DNA from 4 places in the Serratia sarumanii genome. Region 2 is predicted to be linked to each of the others. Evidence: predicted binding sites of a transcription regulator. Region 2 holds the regulator's gene; each other region holds the start of a gene.
What was found. Region 2 encodes Fur, which represses iron uptake genes when iron is present. Its sites were predicted from a motif close to ATAATAATGAGAACNACTATCAA; they were not measured.
Positions count from the first base shown of each region.

Region 1 (2,204 bases), 1.2 Mb from region 2:
GCCGGTTGCTGAAGTCGATGCGATCGGCGCGTGATTCGATGATATGCAGATATTGCGCCCCGGTGCCGGCGATGATGACCGCCAACAGCAGCAACAGTGCGAAGCCGAGACCGAGCTTTTTACCTACGGTGAGATGAGTGAACTTTCCTGCCAATGCTTGCAATGCCGCCATAGCGTTTTTTCCTTCTCCGGGCGAACGTCAATTGAACAAACCATCGGCAAGACGTGGTCAAACTTTAGCGGATTTCAGGCAAAAAAATACCCGCCGGTGGCGGGCATCTGCATCAACGGGGGCGAATTACTTCTTCGCGGCGAAGCGTGCGGCGGCTTCATCCCAGTTGACCACGTTCCAGAACGCCTTGATGTAGTCAGGACGTTTGTTCTGATATTTCAGGTAGTAAGCGTGTTCCCACACGTCCAGGCCGATGATTGGGAAACCGGAAGCGCCGGCGACCGCTTCGCCCATCAGCGGGCTGTCCTGGTTAGCGGTAGACACCACGGCCAGTTTGCCGTCTTTCAGCACCAGCCAGGCCCAACCGGAACCGAAGCGGGTGGCTGCAGCTTTCTCGAACTCTTCCTGGAATTTCTCAACGCTGCCGAAATCGCGCTCGATGGCCGCTTTCAGATCGCCGCCCAGCGTGGTGCCGGTTTTCAGGTTTTTCCAGAAGAAGCTGTGGTTGGCGTGGCCGCCGGCGTTGTTGCGCATGAAGGTGCGTTTGTCGGCAGGCACTTTATCCAGATCCTGGATCAGCTCTTCAACGCTGTATTTGGCCAGCTCAGGGTAGGCTTCCAGCACGGTGTTGGCGTTGTTGACGTAGGTCTGATGGTGTTTGGTGTGATGGATTTCCATCGTCTGCTTGTCGAAATGCGGTTCCAGTGCGTCGTAAGCGTACGGCAGGGATGGCAGTGAATAACTCATAATCATCATCTCCAGTGGTGTATGGGCGGCGCAAAGCGTGAGCACCGCGTAAGCAGTCGGATCATTATAGTTAATTAAATGATATTGAAAATGATTATCAATGCCCTGTGAACTGTGTGGTTAACGATCAAATCGCTGCGCTAACCTACTGATAGAAGAAGGGGCGGATGGCTGCGTGAAGCCGTCGCCCCGGCGCGCGGGTTACTCTCTATACTGTAGGGAGCGCCAACGCCGAAATGTATCGAAATGTGCCAAAGCGTTCACTGAATGAGCACGAGTGTGTAACAACCACAAGCACGCTGTGGTAATATGGCCGGCGTTCGTAGCAAGCATAACAACAGTGACATTCGCGTTTGCCGCGCTAGCGGGCAGGCGCCTTTGAACAATGTGACAATCGAGAGTAAAGGAGACCCCCATGCAGGTCAGCAGAAGGCAGTTCTTTAAGATCTGCGCTGGCGGTATGGCAGGAACGACGGTGGCCGCGCTGGGCTTTGCCCCCGAAGTGGCGTTGGCGGAAACCCGGCAGTACAAACTGCTGCGCGCCCGCGAGACCCGTAATACCTGTACGTATTGTTCCGTCGGCTGTGGGCTGTTGATGTACAGCCTTGGTGATGGCGCCAAAAACGCCAAAGAAAGCATTTTCCATATCGAAGGGGATCCGGATCATCCGGTAAACCGCGGCGCGCTTTGCCCGAAAGGCGCCGGCCTGGTTGACTTCATCCACAGCGAAAGCCGCCTCAAGTACCCGGAATACCGGGCGCCAGGATCGGACAAATGGCAACGCATCAGCTGGGACGACGCCTTTACCCGCATCGCCAAGCTGGTGAAAGAAGACCGCGACGCCAACTTCATCAAAACCAACGATCAGGGCGTTACCGTCAACCGTTGGCTGACCACCGGCATGCTGTGCGCCTCGGCCGCCAGCAACGAAACCGGTTTTCTGTCGCAAAAATTTAGTCGCGCTCTCGGCATGCTTGCCGTAGACAACCAGGCGCGTGTCTGACACGGACCAACGGTAGCAAGTCTTGCTCCAACATTTGGTCGCGGTGCGATGACCAACCACTGGGTTGATATCAAGAACGCGAATTTGATTATCGTCATGGGCGGTAATGCGGCGGAAGCGCATCCGGTGGGGTTCCGCTGGGCGATGGAAGCCAAAATACACAACAATGCCAAGCTGATCGTGATCGATCCGCGCTTTACCCGAACCGCATCGGTGGCGGACTTCTACACGCCGATCCGCTCCGGGACCGACATCGCTTTCCTGTCGGGCGTGTTGCTGTAT
Region 1 is NZ_CP124750.1:43,405-45,608, forward strand. Features, by position in the region: gene SSARUM_RS00195 (methyl-accepting chemotaxis protein) at 1-172, opposite strand, end outside; gene sodA (superoxide dismutase [Mn]) at 299-919, opposite strand; gene fdnG (formate dehydrogenase-N subunit alpha) at 1,335-2,204, shown strand, end outside.
Region 1: sodA (superoxide dismutase [Mn]) is a predicted target of Fur. The motif match lies at 998-1,020, and genes of this name have one in related genera.

Region 2 (2,204 bases):
CGCAGGTGTGCCAGACGATGATCAAAGAAGGCAAGGTGGCCGACATGGAGCACCTGCCGAGCTACTTCGGCCAAGAGGTCAGCAAGCTGGTGAAGGCGCACGGCATCGACAGAATGCAGGCCTGGCAGGACGGCCTGAAAGACGCCGAGAGCGCGAAGGCGTTCGCCACCTCGCGCGTGGGCGTCAACTTCTGGGATACCCTGTACTGGGGCGGTTTCGATAGCGTCAACGACTGGGCCAACAAAGGGTATGAAGTGGTGGTTTCCAACCCGGACTACGTCTATATGGACTTCCCTTACGAGGTGAACCCGGACGAGCGCGGTTACTACTGGGGCACCCGCTTCAGCGACGAGCGCAAGGTGTTCAGCTTTGCGCCGGACAACATGCCGCAGAACGCGGAAACCTCGGTCGACCGCGACGGCAACCCCTTCAGCGCCAAGAGCGACAAGCCGTGGCCGGGCGCCTACGGGCTGTCCGCTCAGCTGTGGAGCGAAACCCAGCGCACCGATCCGCAGATGGAATACATGATCTTCCCACGCGCGCTGTCGGTGGCGGAACGCGCCTGGCACCGCGCCGGTTGGGAGCAGGACTATCGCGCCGGCCGCGAATACAAAGGAGGGGAAACCCACTTTGTCGATACCAAGGCGCTGGAGAAAGACTGGCTGCGCTTCGCTAATATTCTGGGCCAGCGTGAGCTGGCCAAGCTGGACAAAGGCGGCGTCGCTTACCGTCTGCCGGTGCCGGGCGCGCGCGTAGCGGGCGGCAAGCTGGAGGCGAATATCGCGCTGCCGGGATTGGGCATCGAGTATTCCACCGACGGCGGCAAGCAGTGGCAGCGCTATGACGCCAAGGCCAAACCGGCGGTTTCCGGTGACGTTCAGGTGCGTTCGGTCAGCCCGGACGGTAAACGCTACAGCCGCGCCGAGAAGGTTTAAGCCCGGTGCAACGGCCTGCTGCCCCGGCGGCAGGCCGTATAACGAAGGGGGAATGCGTCTGCCTTCGCGCGTGTCGGCGCGGGGCGGACGTTGAAGTGAGAGTAGTACGTGGAGTCGCAGTGCCGCTGCAATTGTGATATTTCATGACATGATTTTCCCCGGCTTGTCCGGGGATTTTTTTGCCCGTTGCACGGCGGGCATAAAAAAACCGCCTCGGTGTGAGGCGGTTTTTCATAGCCGGTCAGGCTTATTTCTTGTCGTGCAGCGTTTCGTCTTCACGACAGTCACCGGTTTCGCAGTGGCCGTACAGGTACAGGCTGTGGTTGGTGAGCTTGATGCCGTGCTGCTTGGCGATATCACGCTGGCGAACTTCGATGGATTCGTCGCTGAATTCAATCACTTTGCCGCAGTCCAGGCAAATCAGGTGATCGTGGTGATGCTGTTGGGTCAGCTCGAACACGGACTTGCCGCCTTCGAAATTGTGACGTGTCACAATGCCCGCATCGTCAAACTGGTTCAGTACGCGATAAACCGTTGCCAGCCCGATCTCTTCGCCCATATCAATCAGTTTTTTGTACAAATCTTCCGCACTGACGTGATGGCATTCCGGATTTTGCAGTACTTCCAGGATTTTGAGTCGCGGAAGCGTGACTTTTAAGCCGGCCTTCTTCAGTGCGATGTTGTTGTCGGTCATGCGAATTCAGTCCTGTTACTATGCTAATCAAGTTGAGGCGTACTCGCCTGTGGCATCGGTCGGCACAAAGAGTTAATGCGTCTCATTATAGAACCGGTTGTACTAAATAGAAACCGCCGGTTGTTAACAAAGATATAATTGCACTATTGCATGTTTTGCATGCAACGCCTTGATGGATGGGATAAACCGATATCTCAGTCTACCGTGACGGGGTGGGAAGTTACAAATCTGTAGCTTCTATCGCAGCAATCCCTGCTGCCGATGACGGCCCTGTGGGCACACTATGCACTTTACAGGGCCTTTGTTCAACCTTTCGCCAGTGCCGGGCTTAGCCGACGATATCGGCCAGGCTCAGCTCTTCGACGATCTGTTTGACCCAGGCGTCCACGCGCTCGTTGGTCAGCTCCGGCTGGCGGTCTTCGTCGATCGCCAGACCGATGAAGTGGTTGTCGTCCGCCAGGCCTTTGGAGGCCTCGAAGTGGTAGCCCTTGGTCGGCCAGTGGCCCACGATGGCCGCGCCGCGCGGTTCGATGATGTCGCGGATGGTGCCCATCGCGTCACAGAAGTATTCCGCG
Region 2 is NZ_CP124750.1:1,212,301-1,214,504, forward strand. Features, by position in the region: gene SSARUM_RS05710 (beta-N-acetylhexosaminidase) at 1-935, shown strand, start outside; gene fur (ferric iron uptake transcriptional regulator) at 1,183-1,629, opposite strand; gene fldA (flavodoxin FldA) at 1,958-2,204, opposite strand, start outside.

Region 3 (2,204 bases), 750 kb from region 2:
GCTGCGGTGACAGTAAGGCGGTGAACAGACTGATGCCGAACATCAGCATCACCGCCGCAAAGTGCACCAAGCGACACAGAACGAACAGGGTCGCCAGACTCACGATCAGTTTACGGTGAAGCTGTACTGGCCTTTGGTTTTATGCCCGTCGACCGACACCACATGCCAGCTGACGTTGTATTTGCCCGCGCTCAGCTCGCCTTCGATCGGCACATTGACCTGGGTGTTGTTGTTCGGATCGAGCTGCAGCTTGCCGGTTTTCACCACGGCGTTGTCCAGGCCGGTGATTTTCACGCCGCTGAAGTTCGGTTCGATGCCTTCGGAGAAGCTGAGGGTCAGCGCCTTCGGCGCCGGGCTGACGCTGGCGTCGGCCTTCGGCGTTTCCACTTTCAGGTGGGCGTGCGCCAGCGCTTGCTGCGAAGACAGGCCGACGAACAGGACGAAAACGGTGGAAAGCAGGCGACAAGAGGAACGAATTTTACCGATCACAGTGGTATCCCTTAACAGTAAAAGAGGGTCATAAGGGTTAAGGCCACAGCCAAGGCGATGTATCAGCGGCCCCAACCCACCGCAAATGATTGCGCCACGGGTAAACAGAAAAACGGGTTGTATCGGCTAACCCGCTGTTTTGACTCTACCATCCCTGTAGCGTATCGCGGTAAATCATAGCGACCGCGCTGCGGCAAGTCGAGCGCATCACTGGTATTTTGCGATCCGGCAGCACGTATCGCCGCATAACCGCGATAAACGCAGGGTAAAAAAAAACCGCGCGTCAGGCTCGCCCGCGCGCGGTTTTTCGATATTCTGGTGCGAATTAAGCCTGGCCGTTGCCGCCCTGGCCCATCGCGCCCATTTTCTTCAGATCTTTGTCGATGAAGAACAGGCCTTTGCCGCTGGTGCCCACCAGCGCCAGCTTATCCAGCACGGATTTGAACAGTTTCTCTTCTTCGTGCTGCTCCGCCACGTACCACTGCAGGAAGTTGAAGGTGGAATAATCGTGTGCGGTCATGGCGGCGTGCGCCAGTTCGTTGATCTGACGGGTGATCAGCTGTTCGTGTTCGTAGGTCTGCTGGAACACGTCCGCCAGCGATTCGAACGCCACCGGCGGCGCGGCGATGCTGCCCAGCAGCGGCAAAGAGCCGGTGTCGCTCAGGTAGTCGAACAGACGTTGCATATGCTGCATCTCTTCCTGAGAGTGCTCTTTAAGAAATGCGGCGGCGCCTTCAAAGCCTTTATCGCTGCACCATGCGCTCATTTGTAGGTACAGGTTCGCGGAGTAGAACTCCAGATTCAGTTGCTCATTCAGCTTTTGAGTCATTTCTTGCGTCAGCATAATGATTCCTTTTATTTTGCAGGTCATGAATTTAATTTCCGCGCATTATGCCCTGCTGCCGTAAAAATAAAAACACCTTATTTACATCCGATCAATATTAATTATTTATTTGATTAAAATCAATCACATAAAAACATATAGAGATTTACGCTAATTATTATGATAATTATTCCCATCTTTTATTTTAATCAAAAAGCGAATCATTCTTATTTAAAAGAATAAATAGATTGCATTACTCTTTGGAAAATATCGTCCGCCGCGGCGGCGCTACGGGCTTGCCAAGCGTCGCCGGGTGGATTACCTTCTGCGCAGGTTCAATGCGGCAAAGTAAGTAAGGAGCATAGCGTGGGTTATAATCTGGCCGAGCTGTCCAAAGAAGAGATGGACAGGGTGAACGTGGATCTCGCCGCCTCTGGCGTGGCGTACAAAGAGCGCTACAACATGCCGGTGATCCCGGAAGTGGTGGAGCGCGAGCAGCCGGAACCGCTGCGCGACTATTTTCGCGAGCGTGTGGCGCACTACCGCGCGGAATCCCACAAGTTTTCGCGCCTGCCGTACGAGCCGAAGGCCAAATAACAAAACCCGCCGTTACGGCGGGTTTTTTGCGTCACTTGCCGGCGAACCGGTCGGTGGCGATCATCAGCTGGTGCAAGATGCCCGGCTCGTCATACGAATGCCCCGCCCCTTCCACGATATGCAATTCCGCTTCCGGCCAGGCCTTGGCCAGATCCCAGGCGTTCTGCACCTGGCAGGCCATATCATAGCGGCCGTGGACGATCACCGCCGGGATATGGCGGATCAGCGGCACGTTGCGCAGCAGCTGGTCATCGCTCTCCAGGAAGCCCAGATGGGTGAAATAGTGGTTTTCAAT
Region 3 is NZ_CP124750.1:1,963,253-1,965,456, reverse strand. Features, by position in the region: gene copD (copper homeostasis membrane protein CopD) at 1-103, opposite strand, end outside; gene copC (copper homeostasis periplasmic binding protein CopC) at 106-489, opposite strand; gene ftnA (non-heme ferritin) at 815-1,333, opposite strand; gene SSARUM_RS09370 (DNA polymerase III subunit theta) at 1,679-1,909, shown strand; gene pip (prolyl aminopeptidase) at 1,941-2,204, opposite strand, start outside.
Region 3: ftnA (non-heme ferritin) is a predicted target of Fur. The motif match lies at 1,487-1,509, and genes of this name have one in related genera.

Region 4 (2,204 bases), 1.3 Mb from region 2:
CCAGATATTTATAGTCTTCATCGCGGTGGGTGAAGCGCAGGTTCTGGGTAAACGACAGCGCATCGCTGAAGTTATGCTCGAGGCTGTAGCCGATCGACGCCTGCTCGCGCCGCGACTTGTTGAAGCTGGGTTCGCTGACGTTGAAGTCGTAGGGTACATAGCCCGCGCTGGTCGGGAACAGCGTGCCGGCGCGCGGCAGGAAGTTGCGCGACCCGGCTTTCGGATCGTTCTGGTAGCTGGTCAGCAGCGTAAAGCTGGTGTCTTCGTTCGGCAGCCAGGTGAAGGCCGGCGCGATGGCCACCCGTTGCTGCTTGCTGTCTTTGACGAACTCATGCTCGGTTCTGGCGATACCGTTCAGGCGGTAGAACAGGGTATTGTCGTCGTTGAGCTTGCCGCCGAAATCGAACGCCGTTTCCGCCAGATGGCGGTTGCCGGTGCTGAATTTGACTTCGTGAATGCTCTGGGCGGTAGGGCGCTTGCTGGTCATCACCACCACGCCGCCGGGGCTGACCTGGCCGTACAGCACGCCGGCCGGGCCGTGCACCATCTCCACGCGCTCCAGCAGCCAGGGATCGATCTGCCCGGCGCCGCCGTTTTGGCTCGAGAGGCCAAAGTGCAGGCCGTCGAGCAGCTTGGGCGCATAGCGGAAGCCGCGGCTGATCACTTCGTCATTGCGGTTGGAGTTGCCGCGGTAGGTGGTGATCACTCCGCTGGTGTAGTTCAGCGCGTCGGCGACCGACGCCGGTTCCTGGTCGTTCATTTGCTCGCGCGTGACCACCGAGATGGACTGCGGCGTTTTGCGCAGAGCGGCGGCGGTCTTGGTGCCGGCGGCGCTCTCTTTGGCGACGATCCCTTTGACCGGCGCGGTCACGCTGTTTTGCGCGTCGGCGGTCACCAAAATCGTCTCGTCCGCCGCGGCGGACGCGTGTGGCGCGAAGGGCAGTAAGGCCAGCGCCGAGCCCAGCAACAACCGCTTGGCGGCCGTCGCCTCCGCATTAGAATTGTCTATCCATTTGTTTTTAATCTTCATTCTCTCTCCTGCATACCTGCATTGTGTGTCATGCAACCCTGATAAACCCCGAAATATCGGCGAGCGGTCTTTACCCGTCGATACGGAAACGCCGTGTGCGCACGACGGTAAAAATCCGACAAATAGTATTGAAAACGATAATGAGTATCAATACGATTGTCAGGTTTTGTAAAAATCACTCATGTTATGTAAGGGGCGCTATGGAGTTTTTGCCGGAAAAGAGGCCAGGCAACGGTCATGAGGGATTGGCGGCGCAGTGGCTGCGTGAAGAGGCGGCGGGGCAGCCCGAGTGGTGGCAGAAGGTGGCCTCTCACGGCACGCCCATCGTCGAGCCGCACGATGACCGCCACGTCAAAATGACCTGGCTATGGCGCGATCCTGCCGGCGATGAGCGGCGCTCGCCGATTCGCCGCGTTTATGCCGATATCAACGGCATAACCGATCACCACAGCACGTCCCCCAGCAGCCTGACCAGGCTGCCCGGCACCGACGTTTGGTACGGCGCGGCCGTTATCGATCGCCGCTGGCGCGGCAGCTACAGCCTGCTCCCCGTCACAGACCGGGATCTTCCTCCCGTCTTCAGCGACGATGAAACGCTGCGCGATCGCCAGCAGCGCGCCTGGTGGATTTCGCTGTTTCCACTGGCGATCGCCGATCCGTTGAATCGCCTCTCGCTGGGGCCTTCGCATCGTCCGCGCCCGGTTTCCCTGGCCCAGGGGCCGGATGCTGACGACCAAAGCGCCTGGCAGGCCGCCGATCGGCCGCTGGACGAGGCGCGGCTACAGCGTTTTCAGTGGCACAGCGAACGGCTCGGCACGCAGCGGCGCGTCTGGCTGTATGCCAGCGGCGACGCGGCGGTGAAAGCGAATCGCCCGCTGGTGTTATTGCTCGACGGCCAAAACTGGATCGAAAGGCACGCGCTGCTGCCGGTGATCGAGAACGAAACCGCAACAGGGCGGCTGCCGCCCGCATGCTGGCTGCTGATCGATGCGATCGACGGCGAACACCGGGAAAACGAGCTGCCCTGCAACGCCGCCTTCTGGCAGGCAATCATCGATGAGCTGTTGCCGCAGGCGCAGAAGCGCGAAGCGTTCAGCGAGGAAGGGGCGCGCACCGTCGTCGCCGGCCAGAGCTACGGCGGGCTGGCGGCGTTATATGCCGGCCTGCATTGGCC
Region 4 is NZ_CP124750.1:2,497,097-2,499,300, reverse strand. Features, by position in the region: gene SSARUM_RS11930 (TonB-dependent siderophore receptor) at 1-1,030, opposite strand, end outside; gene fes (enterochelin esterase) at 1,231-2,204, shown strand, end outside.
Region 4: fes (enterochelin esterase) is a predicted target of Fur. The motif match lies at 1,159-1,181, and genes of this name have one in related genera.